4 regions of the Yimella sp. NH-Cas1 genome follow, and region 3 is predicted to be linked to each of the others. Evidence: predicted binding sites of a transcription regulator. Region 3 holds the regulator's gene; each other region holds the start of a gene.
The links. Region 3 encodes LexA, which represses DNA repair genes until DNA is damaged. Its sites were predicted from a motif close to TCGAACANNTGTTCGA; they were not measured.

Region 1: the regulator LexA is predicted to act here: its motif matches at 1,816-1,831, upstream of MF407_RS10750 (HNH endonuclease signature motif containing protein).
Region 2: the regulator LexA is predicted to act here: its motif matches at 1,163-1,178, upstream of MF407_RS13805 (HNH endonuclease signature motif containing protein).
Region 4: the regulator LexA is predicted to act here: its motif matches at 1,108-1,123, upstream of MF407_RS02565 (DNA polymerase Y family protein).

Annotation. Positions count from the first base shown of each region.
Region 1 covers NZ_JAKSGG010000003.1:2,173,037-2,176,122, reverse strand. Annotated here, with positions in the region: gene MF407_RS10750 (HNH endonuclease signature motif containing protein) at 9-1,808, opposite strand; gene MF407_RS10745 (GNAT family N-acetyltransferase) at 2,088-3,086, opposite strand.
Region 2 covers NZ_JAKSGG010000003.1:2,791,618-2,794,703, forward strand. Annotated here, with positions in the region: gene MF407_RS13795 (hypothetical protein) at 1-301, opposite strand, end outside; gene MF407_RS13800 (class F sortase) at 300-674, shown strand; gene MF407_RS13805 (HNH endonuclease signature motif containing protein) at 1,222-2,766, shown strand; gene pheA (prephenate dehydratase) at 2,763-3,086, opposite strand, start outside.
Region 3 covers NZ_JAKSGG010000003.1:1,767,196-1,770,281, reverse strand. Annotated here, with positions in the region: gene MF407_RS08845 (LysR family transcriptional regulator) at 1-43, opposite strand, end outside; gene MF407_RS08840 (hypothetical protein) at 144-308, opposite strand; gene MF407_RS08835 (Sir2 family NAD-dependent protein deacetylase) at 546-1,436, shown strand; gene lexA (transcriptional repressor LexA) at 1,437-2,159, opposite strand; gene MF407_RS08825 (LysM peptidoglycan-binding domain-containing protein) at 2,492-2,872, shown strand.
Region 4 covers NZ_JAKSGG010000003.1:452,858-455,943, reverse strand. Annotated here, with positions in the region: gene MF407_RS02570 (PRC and DUF2382 domain-containing protein) at 6-935, opposite strand; gene MF407_RS02565 (DNA polymerase Y family protein) at 1,134-2,714, shown strand; gene MF407_RS02560 (error-prone DNA polymerase) at 2,740-3,086, shown strand, end outside.

The DNA of each region.
Region 1 (3,086 bases), 410 kb from region 3:
GCGACGGATCAGAGTCCTTCGGTGTCCCGGTAGGTCTGTAGGAGTCCGGGTTCGGTGGTGTAGGTGCGGCCGGTGGGTGAGGTCCAGGCGCACACGCCGGCGGTGTTCATGACCACCTGCCAGCCGCTTTGTTTCATTTTGTGGTGGTGTCGGCACAGGCATTGCAGGTTGGTGTCGGTGGTGGGTCCGCCGCGTTGGTAGGCGGTGACGTGGTCGGTGTCGGTGAACACCGCGTGCCGGGCACACCCGGGTGCTCGGCAGTGTTGATCGCGGGCTTGGATCCTGCGGCGCATCGTCTCGGGTGGTCGGTACGCCTGTGAGGTGTCCTGGTGGATGAGTTCGCCGGTGAGTGGGTTGAATTCGACCCCGGTGGTGGTGATCGTGGTGGCGTTCTGGATGAGTGCTTCGATCCCGTACCCGGACAGTGCGCCCGCGCGGTGATGGATTCCTAACGCACCGGTGTCGCGGTTCGTGTCGCTGCTCGTGCTGGTGAAGAGGCCGAGCGCTTCGCCGCGGGTCACGGTCTTCTTGGATGACCTCCCCTTGCTGGGACCGGGTGTGTCACCGCCGGTGCCGCCGGGACCGTTCCCGCCACCGCCGGGGTTGCCGCCTGGGTTGCCGCCTAAGCGGCCGTCGTCGCCGTCATCGCCACTGTCCTCCTTGCCGCGGTCACGACCGGAATCGCCGTTCCTGTTCGCGTCCGCAGAGTTGTTGCTGCAGCCCTGGCATGCGGTGGGAGTAAGGATCTGAATATCAAGGATGTAGTTCAGGTTGCGGGTGACGATCTCGTACAACGCGTCGGCCCGGTACTCACCCAGGAGTTTGTCGGCAGCGTCTTCACTGGTGTCGGACCGTTTGAGATCGTAGGCGCGTTTCTCGACCAGGTCACAGATTTCCGCGACCTGCGCATCGGGCAGGACCGCGGTGAAGGACGCCAACCCGGGGGTGGGGTGGGGGTCGAACCACACCCCGGTCTGCTGTGCTTTCGTACGCTTGTGGGTCTTGCGGGCGGCTGCCGCCTCGAACCTGGTGAGGAGGGTGCGGGTGGAGCGGCGTGCGGACGCCGCACCCCGGCAGTGGATCTTGCGTTGAAGGATCGTGTCTTCGATGAGTTCGCAGGTGTCGGGGCGGGCGTCCTGCAGTTCGGTCGCGACCGCGGTCACGGTGTCCAGGTTCGCCACACCAGCAGCCACCTCCGTGAGCAGAACCGGTGTTTTGGTGGCTGCCCACACCGATTTGCGCACCAGCTGCGACGCGGCGATGCAGGACAGGCGCAGTTCGGCCGCGACACCATCAGCAGCGAACTCACCCACATGCCCCGGCTCGTGTTGCACGAAGTCAGTGCAGGTCACGTCGTGGGCGTCCCAGCGTGCGTACTGACTGATCGAGATCGCCCGGACGGCGCCGGCGGTGTTCATCACCGAGTGCGCCACCCGGATCGATTCCTCGAACTGCCGGGTCTGTGTCACCCAGTGATCCTCGTCGTCACCCTGGTCGCCATCACCTTGCTCACCGGCCGTCTGTTGGTCGATCCCGGTGAGGTCGGTGAGGTCGTCCTGCGTGAAGAACTTGTCGCCGGCTGCGTCCACGGTGAACGGGTTGTCGCTGTTGAGGCGTTCGAACACGTTGTGTGCCAGCAGTTGGGCGATGAGCAGTTGGATGGTGGCGGGGTTCGCGCCTGGTACCAGTTCGGGGTGCGATGCCAGTTCGATGGCTGCGTCGACACCGTCTTCGAGCATCACTGCTTCGAGCAGGTCACGCGGGGTGATCGCGTCCTGTCCGAGGGGTTTCGTCGTGGTGTTCGACATGCCCACATCGTACACCTGTTCGAACCGAGTTGGAATGGTGTGAACGGACGAATATCGTTTGTGGACAACCGAATTGGTTACTCGCGGGTTGTGGAGAATGCGTGGTTGAGCGGTCGTGGTTGGGCGGTCGTGGATGGTTGCCTTGGTTTCGGCGCGTACGCCCTCGTCCCTCGGGCGTTCGGCTCAACCAGCGGCGCCGCGTACGCCCTCTCCCTCGGGCGCGGGCTCAGCGCGCGTGACGGGTGTTCGGTTCAACCGGCGGGGCGGAAAGTGAGTGACTCAGAGACGGGCGTAGATGTACTCGTGGTGCGTGCTGAACCCGAGCGATTCGTAGAGCCCGATGGCCGGTGCGTTGTCGCTGCTCACCTGTAGATACATCGAGCGGACGCCGCGTCGGTCGGCCTCGCGAGCAGCAGCTCCGACGAGGGCCCGCCCGAAACCCTTGCCGCGAAACGCTTCTGCCACGTGCAGGTCGAAGAGTCCGACCCAGCCGGGGGAGTATGCGAGGCGGGTGTTCGCGCGCGGCGCGGTGTCGGAGAGCGTCAGGTATCGGCCGTCCTCGACCCCGGCGAGAACGCGTGCGGCGACGGTTCGTCGATCGATCGTGCGCGGACTCGCCGCACTCCACCACTGGTCCGTCGGTCGAGTTGTGGCATCGACGGTGACGCCTATTGCGGATCGCGCCAGCGCGATCTCGCGTACCGCCGCGGTCATGACAGCGACCCGCGGCGAGCAACGTCCGCCGCGCCGGTCGATCTCGGCCACCACCGGGTGATCCGATGGATCGAAACCGACCGGGCCGGCGATCTGGAACAACGCAGGCAGTCCGAGGCGGGCGTACCAGTCCACGCAGCGGTCCACCGCGTCCGAAGGCGAGAAGCCTGAATCGCCAACGGCAAGAACGGAATTGGCTCGTCCGGTGAATCCTTCGGCGCTGCGCAGCAGCCAATCGCCGAGATGCTCGCTGGTCAGCGGCGGCAGGCCGTCGACCATCAGTCGTTGCAGGTCGTCGATGGGGACGGTGCGGTGCGGATGACCACGACGTGATGCCTTCGGCGGAATCTCCTTGGCCGCGACGACGTCGGCCCACTCGACACGAACGCGTCCGTGCCGGGAATCGACCTCGATCCCGCTGCCGTCCGCGCAGAGCAGCTCGCCGGTCACGTCGGTGAACACGGCGCCGGTCGGGTCGCCCGGAAGAAGTCGGCGACGGACCGCAACCCTGCGTCCGACACGAACCGGCCAGGGAAGGTGAGACTTAGTACGCTCGTCGCCCAT
Region 2 (3,086 bases), 1.0 Mb from region 3:
GGACGACCGGCGTCTCGGGCACCAGTTCGGCCCCTGCCGATCCTGGCTCGACGAACCAGACCTCCAGCGGCACCAGCGGTGCATCCTCGTCCCCCGAATCCGGTTCTGCCCCGGGGACATCCGTATCGACTCCGACCTCAGCGACCAGCAGCCCGGCCGGCTCTTCGACGACGTCGACGGTGGTGCCCCAGCCGAAGGACAACAGTCGTCCGACATCGATCGCTGCGACCCCCGGACAGGGCTGCGTGCCGACGAGGGTCGACGTCCCGAGCGTCGGGATCACCGAGCCGATCGTCGCCATGGGCACGAACTCCCAGGGCCAGATCTACCCGCCCGCCCGCACCACCATGTGGTACGACAAATCGCCGCAGCCCGGCGACAAGGGCGTTTCCGTCGTCGCCGGTCACGTGACGTACGACGGGCCGGACGACTTCTACGAACTCGACCGCGTCGCGATCGGCGCGTCCGTCTCGGTGAAGTGCAGCAACGGACGCACCCTGGCCTGGAAGGTCACCGAGCGGCAGTCGGTCAACAAGACCGCACTCACCAGGGACGCCCGCGTCTGGGGCTCCTCGCAAACCCCGGTCGTCGCGCTCATCACCTGCGACCGTGCGTCGAAGGTCGTCGACGGTCACCACCTGAACAACTACGTGGTCTGGGTTCGTCCGGCCTGACTTCGGGTCGCTTCGTCTTCGTCCTGCCCCAGGGACCGAAGGCGCCTTCAACAGGCGCCTCGTAGGAGCAGGCGACCGCCACACCACGACCGGCTGCAGACGTCGCCTAGCTTTGCTCCATTCACGAGTCGGAGAAGTTGCTCGGCGAAACGCCGTCCGCACCCTGGCTCCCCGCCGGCAGCACCGCCGAGGTCCGTATCCGCACCCGGTCCCGCACGCTCACTTGCCGGTGATCGTGGTCGATGCGCAGGTGGAACCCGTGGTGGCGGGCACGTGGGTCACGCTCGATGCAGCGCGTCAGTCTCTGGACGCGCGCCATTGGTGGCCGATCGTCGAACAAGCGCTTCGTCCGGCTCGGTAGCCGCCGTCAACCGGCGTCCGCGGCCTGTGGACAACCAGCGCCGAAACAAGGGGCTGTGGATACCCGCCGGTAGGTGAATTTCGCTGTCGACGAACGAAATTCGTAACCGAGCCTCTTCCATTCATCTTCGAACACATGTACGATGAATGCATCAGGTAGAGCACTTCTGGGGAGGGGTGACCGGGTATGGCCATCGACGACATTCCACTGCCGCACGACCCGCTGGCCCAGGGCCCGATCGCGTTCGGGATGCGCGAGGCTGCGCCCAGTCGCCCCGGTGAGGCAGCCGGCTGCGTCGACACCGTGGCCGGTGCGCTGCCGGCCGTGCGGCGCCTGGCCGACATCAGTACGAACCTCACCGACGCCGAACTCACGGCGGCCGCACGCTCCGCGCTCGCGCACATGCAACAGACCGAGGCGCTTGTGGTCGCCCTGACGACCGATGCGATCGATCGCGGCCTGGTGGCCTCTTCCACGGCAGCCGACGCAGCGCAATGGATCGGCCGCCTGTCCCGCGGCGAATCGATCACCGCCGTCATGGGTGAGGCGGGCACAGGCGCGGCCGGCCCTCTCGTCCCGATCGGTCAGGAGCCGAGCGCGGCGACGGACGCCGATCCGAAGGAACCCCTCCAGGTCGTCGCCGGACTGGAGCCCGGACACTGCTCGCGCCTGGCGAAGCTTGCCCAAGCCTGTCGTGCACCCAAGAACGCACTGGTGCTGGACGCGATCATCAGCGGACGCACCAACGCCGCCATCGCGGCGACCGCACTGCACGAGATCGGACCGGTCACCGCGATACTGCCGGGCGCCGATCGCGACGAGTTGTTGGGCGCGTTCCTCTGCCTGCCGCCCGGGTCCGGCGCGAAGGCAGTCCGTGAACTCACCCGCCGGATCGTCGCCCGCTTCGCTGACGACGACCAGCCTGATGCCAAGGAAGACGCTATGCAGCGGCACGAGTCGCTGTCGTGGTCCAACCTGCCGAACGGGTTGGTACGGCTCATCGCCGACCTCAGCCCCGACAACGCCGAGAAGGTGAAGCACGCGATCCAGGCGATGGCCGCCCCTTCGCCGGCCTCCGAGTGCTGCGACAACGTGCACCACAACCATCGGACGGACGAGGCCGACGGCGATGCTCACCACGACAGTTCGAAGAGCAAGGGCGAGCCCGATCTGCGCACCCCCGGGAAGCGCCGCGCCGATGCGTTCACCGAACTCATTCGTATTGCCGCGCAGGCGGTCGACAACGACGGTCAGACCAAGTCTGCCGGCACCGCGAGAATCGTGGTCACCATCAACTACGAACACCTCGCCGGAGTCCTGTCCGGCCTCGGTTACAGCCAAGGCGGAGTCGGGATGACGCCCGACACGGTCAGACAACTGGCCTGCGACGCCGAGATCATCCCGATGGTGCTCGGATCGAAGAGCCAACCGTTGAACGTCGGTCGAAAACGTCGACTGGTCGACAAGGAACTCCGCGCAGCAGTGATTCAACGAGATCGACACTGCACTCATCCGGGATGCACCAGACCGCCGGTCATGTGCGAGGTCCACCATGTGAAGTACTGGTGGCACGGCGGCGAGACCTCGCTGCTCAACTCGGCACTCATGTGCAGCACCCACCACCGCATCGTCCACCGCGACAACCTGACTGCGACCGTCACCGATGAAGGCGTGACCTGGCATCAGCCCGACGAAGGGGTGCAGCAATGGAGCACCGGGGCAGCGTCCTAACTGTCCACACGCAACATCTCGAACCACGTCTGCGATTCAACGAACGCCTCGTCCGTCGCCGTCGGCACCACAGTTGCCGGACGCCGGTCGGCCCGCGGGTAGGAACCGAAGAAGCGCACCTTCGCCGCCACGCGGTGCAGCGACTTCAAGGTCTCCGCCACGCGAGCATCGTCCAGGTGACCCTCGAAGTCGATCGAGAAGCAGTACGAGCCCATCGCCACACCGGTCGGACGCGACTCCAAACGGGTCATGTTGATCCCACGGGCGGCAAACTGCTCGAGCAACGCCAGCAGGCCACCGGCGTGGTCGTCGTGCTGGAA
Region 3 (3,086 bases):
CAGCGATGGCACGAATCACCCGGAGGCCGGCAGCGTCGATCATGCGCACCAGCCTACAAACCGTTCGACCGACCCGCCTGCTCAGCATGAAATCGCAGCGCGAGCCGCAGATCCTCACCGGTCCAGGAACGCCGGTGTGCCGATCAGCTCGGGCGTGGCCCGAACGACGTCGGTCGAGCGCCCGCCTGGGCTCTGGCCAGCCCGAGGATGAGGCAGAGGGACGCTGCGGCGAATCCTTGCCTGACGCCCAGGGCCATGACGGCCGAACCGATGGCGACCAGCAGCGCCGAGTGCATCATCCAGGCCACCGCCGCACCGCCTCCGGCGCGGCTGATCGGGGCGGTGGCCCCTGTGCGCCACCACCAGCAACAACGGCAGGATCAGGGGCGAAGGGGCCTCGGTCGTGTTCGCGCGTCCGGCCGTGGAGACAGCTGTCGCCCATCACCGCGAGCCAACCCAGCGTGACCCACCCCGATAGCGTACGAACCGATGCGCCCGCCGGCTCTCGATGAGCCGCGGCCTCGAACTCGGAACAGACCCGACCCATGGAGAACGAAGGTCCGATGGACGACCGCAGCCACCTGGCACACCTGCTCCGCGAGGGCGACGTGTTGGTCATGACCGGGGCCGGGCTGTCCACCGAATCCGGGCTGCCCGATTACCGCGGACCGGACGGGGTACGCCGTGTGGAGCCCATGACCGTGAGCGAGTTCCGGGCCGGAGTCGCTGCGCGGCAACGCTATTGGAGCCGGTCCTATGTCGGATGGGAGAGGTTCCGGACGGCGCGGCCCAACGAAGCGCACCGTCACCTCGCCGCGCTGGAGAAGGCGGGCCTGTTCGAGACGACGATCACCCAGAACGTCGACGGCCTGGCCCAGCAGGCAGGGTCCCGCGATGTCATCGAGTTGCACGGCAACCTCGGGCGAGCCGTCTGCCTGAACTGCCGGGCGCTTGCCGACCGAGAGTGGATCCAGCAGCAGTTCGCCACGCGCAATCCGGTGTTCGCGCAGGACGCCGAGAGGGCGCGCGACCTGCCGCTGCGCCCGGATGGCGACGTCGACATCGACCCCTCGCTGATCCATGACATCGAACTGGTGGTGTGCCCGACCTGTGGCAGCGACCTGCTGAAGCCGGACGTCGTGATGTTCGGCGAATCGGTACCCAAGGATCTGGTCGCCCATTGCTTCAACCGTCTCGAGCGGGCAAAGTCGCTGCTGGTGGTCGGATCCTCGCTCGGTGTGATGTCCGGCTTCCGTTTCGCGCGGCGTGCTGCCGAGCGCGACATCCCGATCGTGCTGGTCAACACCGGTTGGTCGCGAGCGGAACATCTGGCCACCAGACACGTACACCGCCCCCTGAGCGAGGTGCTGCAGGAGGCGGTGTGGGACGTACTGGGTGACGTCGACCGGGACGCGAGCGGCGATCGACGCCGGTGATCAGACCCGCCGCAGGACGGCCGTGACCTTGCCGAGGATCACCGCGTGGTCACCGTCGATCGGGTCGTACGCCGGGTTGTGCGGCATCAGCCAGACCTTGCCGTCGCGACGCTTGAACGTCTTGACGGTGGCTTCGTTGTCGAGCATCGCGGCGACGATGTCGCCGTTGGTCGCGGTCGGCTGCTGGCGCACGACGACCCAGTCGCCGTCGCAGATCGCGGCGTCGACCATCGAGTCACCGACCACCTTGAGCAGGAACAGGTCGCCCTCACCGACGATCTGCTTGGGCAACGGGAAGACGTCTTCGACGACCTCTTCGGCCAGGATCGGCCCGCCGGCCGCGATGCGTCCGACGACGGGCACGTAGGAGGCTGCCGGACGCTGGTCGCCGGCGCCGGTCTCGTCGATGGTGGAGTCGTCGCTCGAGGTGACGCTGGAACCGCCACGCACGCCCCGCTTGTCCTGCTGGTGATCGGGGGAGATGACCTCGATCGCGCGGGGACGGTTGGGGTCACGGCGCAGATAACCCTTGCGCTCCAGCATCGACAGTTGGTGGGCCACCGAACTCGGGCTGGTCAGGCCGACGGCCTCACCGATCTCCCGCATGCTCGGCGGGTAGCCGCGCCGGTCGACGGAGTTGCGGATCACTTCGAGGACCTTGCGCTGGCGGGTGGTCAGCGCTACGCCGCCCTCGTCGTCGGGCAGCTGGTGGATCTTGGCCATGTCGTCTGCGTCCTTCGTCATGCCGTCGGTGAGGTGGTGCGGGCGGGTCGATCGGTACGGCCCTGCATGCCCGGGGTGATGCATCCTGGACGACCGATGAAGCCGCTGTCGGCGAGCCGTGTAGCGCTCTTCGAGGGAGGTTGTCGGTGGTCGGTGCCAGGCTGCGGAGCATGGAAAGAGGCTATGCGGCTCGGACACAGTTTTCAAACATTTGTACGAGGCGTGTCTCGCATCATTCGAACAGTCGTGCTATACATCGTACAGACGTTCTATCGCACACGTGTGCGAAGGAGAACTTGATCCGGCGCCTCGCGCCAGGGACGGAGAACATCATGAGTGCAGTTGCTCACTGGGATCAGCCGCGTGTGGTCCGCACACTGCAGCGCCGGCGTCACCTGACCCTCGTGCCGTCGAACCAGCCGGTCGCACGAGTCGACCGGGACGAGGTTCGGCTCACCATGCGCGGCCGTCGCGTGCTCGCCGTGCTCGTGCTCACCACCCTGATCGCGGCGGGCTGGGGTGCCGGGCGGGCGTTCGCCTCCTCGCCGTCGACGACGCAGTTGGTGGTGCAGCCGGGGCAGACGCTGTCCGAGGTTGCGCACCAGGCCTACCCGCAGTTGCCGGTCGCCGAAGCGGTCGTGCGCCTTCAGCTCGCGAACGACCTCAATACTCTGCATGTCCACCCGGGCCAGTCGTTGACGGCTCCTCGCTGACGACGACTTCGCTCACATGGCGCGCCCCGTCTCCCGATCGTCGGGAACGGGGCTCGGGTGTGTCACGGGGCCTCGCGGGCGTGTCGCGACCAGTCGCGAACGCCTCGGCGCCGTGACCAGCACGTTTGGTGAACGTGCCGGACCGGCCGAGAGACTTTCCGATCCACACCTTGCATCTTGGGGTCGAAACGGAATAGCATCCCTACATCTAGTA
Region 4 (3,086 bases), 1.3 Mb from region 3:
ACAGCTCAGTGGTTGTCGCGGCCGTCCTTCAGGTCGCGAGCCTTGTCCTTCGCCTTGTCGGCAAGGCCGCGGTTGTCGTCGCGGTCACCGTCGACACCACGACGGCCGTCCTCGTCGACGACGACTTCCTCACGGCCGACCTCGGCGTCGACGCGGCGCTCGTCCTGGACCTTGTTGGTCTGCAGTCCGACGCGCTCCTTGTCGACGACCTCCTTGTCGACCACCGGACGCTCCTCGGAGAGGGTCACCGACACCTCGTCGTCGCCGAGCTTGCCGCCACGGCTGCCGTCGCCATCGGTGATCGGCTCACGGACGACCTCGAACTCCTCGCGCTCGACCGGCACGGTGACGGTCTTCTGCTCGGTGACGACGTGCTTGCGCAAGCGGACGCGGCCGGTCTCGACACGCTCCTTGCCGACCTTGAGCTCCTCCTCGCGGCGGACGACCGAGTTGTCGTCGCCGTCGAAGCCACGTCGGTCGCGGTCGCCGGTGTCGGGACGGTCGAGGTCACGGTCGACATCTCCGCCACGGCCGGCAACTTCACCAGCAGCACCGGCAACACCCAGGCCGTCACGGTCGCGGTCGCCGTCATTGCCGATGCGGCCGTCATCCACACCGCCGGCGCGGCCACCGTCGAGCTGGTAGTAGCGGTAGATCTCGTCCTGCTCCTGCTCGGACAGGTGACCGTCGGCGTCGACGTTCGGCGCGTCCTTGATGAAGTCCTTGGTGTACGGGACACGCAGGTCGTCACCGTCGTTCTGCGCCATGTCCAGCGGAACGAAGGTCTCGTTGTTGCCGAAAAGCCCGGTCTTCACCGTCACGAAGGTGGGGCGGTCGGTCTCGTCGTCCAGGTAGACCTGGCCGATGGAACCGACCTTGTCACCGTCCTGGTCGACAACGTTCTGGCCGTGCAGCCGATTGATGTCAAGCGTCATGAACTACAACCCCTTCAAGAGATGTTGGTTGAGACTTCCTGCTCTCCCAAGACTGTTCGCTGAACAGTCACATCTCATTTGTGTCATGCCTGAGGACGAAGTGGGGGCTTGCGGAGCGACAGATTTTCTGATTGATGTCCCACCTGCCCGCGACTCACCGCGCTTGCCTAGTTCGTACACATGTTCGATACTCGATGGATGACCGCGTCCATCCCACTCAGCACACGCCCCGCGCGTGCGCTGGTCGTGTGGTGCCCGAACTGGTCGATCGAGGCGGTACGCCGCTCGATGGGAAGCGCCGCCCCGTCGGCCTTCGCACTGGTTCGGGCCGGCCGGCTCGTCGCGGTCTGCGAGACCGCGGCCCAGGAAGCCGTGACCGTCGGCCTACGGGTCCGAGAAGCGCAGGTGCGGTGTCCGAATCTTGTTGTCCTGCAACATGACCCGGCACTCGACGAGCGACGCTTCGCGCCGGTTCTACGTGCGGTGGAGAAGCTCGTTCCCCACATGCAGGTGCTGCGTCCAGGCACGATCGCGATGCGTATCGCCGGTGCTTCGCGTTTCTACGGCAGCGAGGACGCCGTGGTGGAGAGCCTGTTCGACCAACTGAGCGACACCGACGTCCCCGACGCCCGGATCGCGGTCGCCGAAGGACTCTTCGCAGCAGAGCAGGCCGCGTACGCGACGACGCCCGAACGCCCGTTCGTCAACCTGTCCGCCGACGACACCCACCGCTTCCTGCGTACCCTGCCGGTCGAGGCCGTCGCGCAGGAGATCGATCAACTTGACCTGGCAAAAACTTTGCGTCGCATGGGTATTCGCAACCTTGGCGGGTTCGCTCGACTGCCTCGACAACAGGTTCATGCACGCTTCGGCGAGGGTGGCCTGCGCGCCCACCGACTCGCGAGCGGGCAGGACGCTCCTTTGTTGCGCACATCCCCGGTGCCCACCGATCTTTCGGTACGTGCGGTCTGCGACCCACCGGCCACCGACACCGCCACCATCACCCACTGGGTACGCGTTCACTGCGAGCAATTGACCGAGCGCCTGCGCCGTGCCGGACAGGTCTGCCACGAGATCCGTGTCGAACTGCGCACCGAGGCAGGAGTGGTACACGAACGCCGGTGGCGGCACACCTGGCCCTTCGGAGTCGACGACATGGTCGAGCGGGTCCGGTGGCAACTCGACGACTTCGACGCCGAACAGGAGACCCGGTTCGACGCAATCAGCTCGGTGGCCGTCGCCGCCGAATCTCCCACGGCTGCAAGCGAACACGCTCAAGGCCTCTGGGGAGAACGCCCCGACCGACACATCGTCCATGCACTCACCTCGCTGCAGCACGAACTCGGTCACTCGGGCGTGTGCAGTGCGACGTTGGTCGGCGGACGGTTGCTGCACGAGCGACAGGCGATCCGTCCGTGGGGTGATGCCGCTCCGGCCCAGGCCCGGCTGGAGCAACCCTGGCCGGGCACCGTCCCGGGCCCGGCACCGGCCACCGTCTTCCGACGAGCCCGCCCCGCAGAGGTGAGCACGGACGACGGCGAGGCGGTCGGGGTCGATTCGCGCGGCAACCTTTCCCGTCCGCCGACCCACTGGCGGCCGGCCCATGATCGGTCTCCCCGGCGCCGGATCGTCGCATGGAACGGACCCTGGCCGCTGCGTCAGCATTGGTGGCAAAAACCGTTGCAGGTCAATCGTTTTCAGATCATCGACGACGCATCACAGGCGTGGTTGCTGATCGCCGCACCGAACGGCTGGTGGATCGAGGCTCGCTATGACTGACCTACGCAGGTTGTGGTGGTGAGGGATGGGATGGAACAACCCGCCGATCCCGTGGTCGCAACTGGAGCAGGCCCTCTCTCACGGCGTCCGCCCGCAGGTGCGGCAGGAGTTGGTCGCCGACGGTGGTGACGGGCCGGCGTTCTCCCGCAAACGTGCCAAGTTCACTCCGGCCAGGATCGACCGCCCCGACGTCGTCGTGCCCTACGCCGAACTGCATGCCCACTCGCACTACAGCTTCCTGGACGGTGCCTCCTCGCCCGAGGATCTCGTCACCGAGGCGGTGGCGCTCGGGCTGCACGGGCTCGCACTCACCGACCACGACGGGCTGTACGGCATCGTCCGGCTCGCCGAAGCTGCCGAGAGTTACGGCGA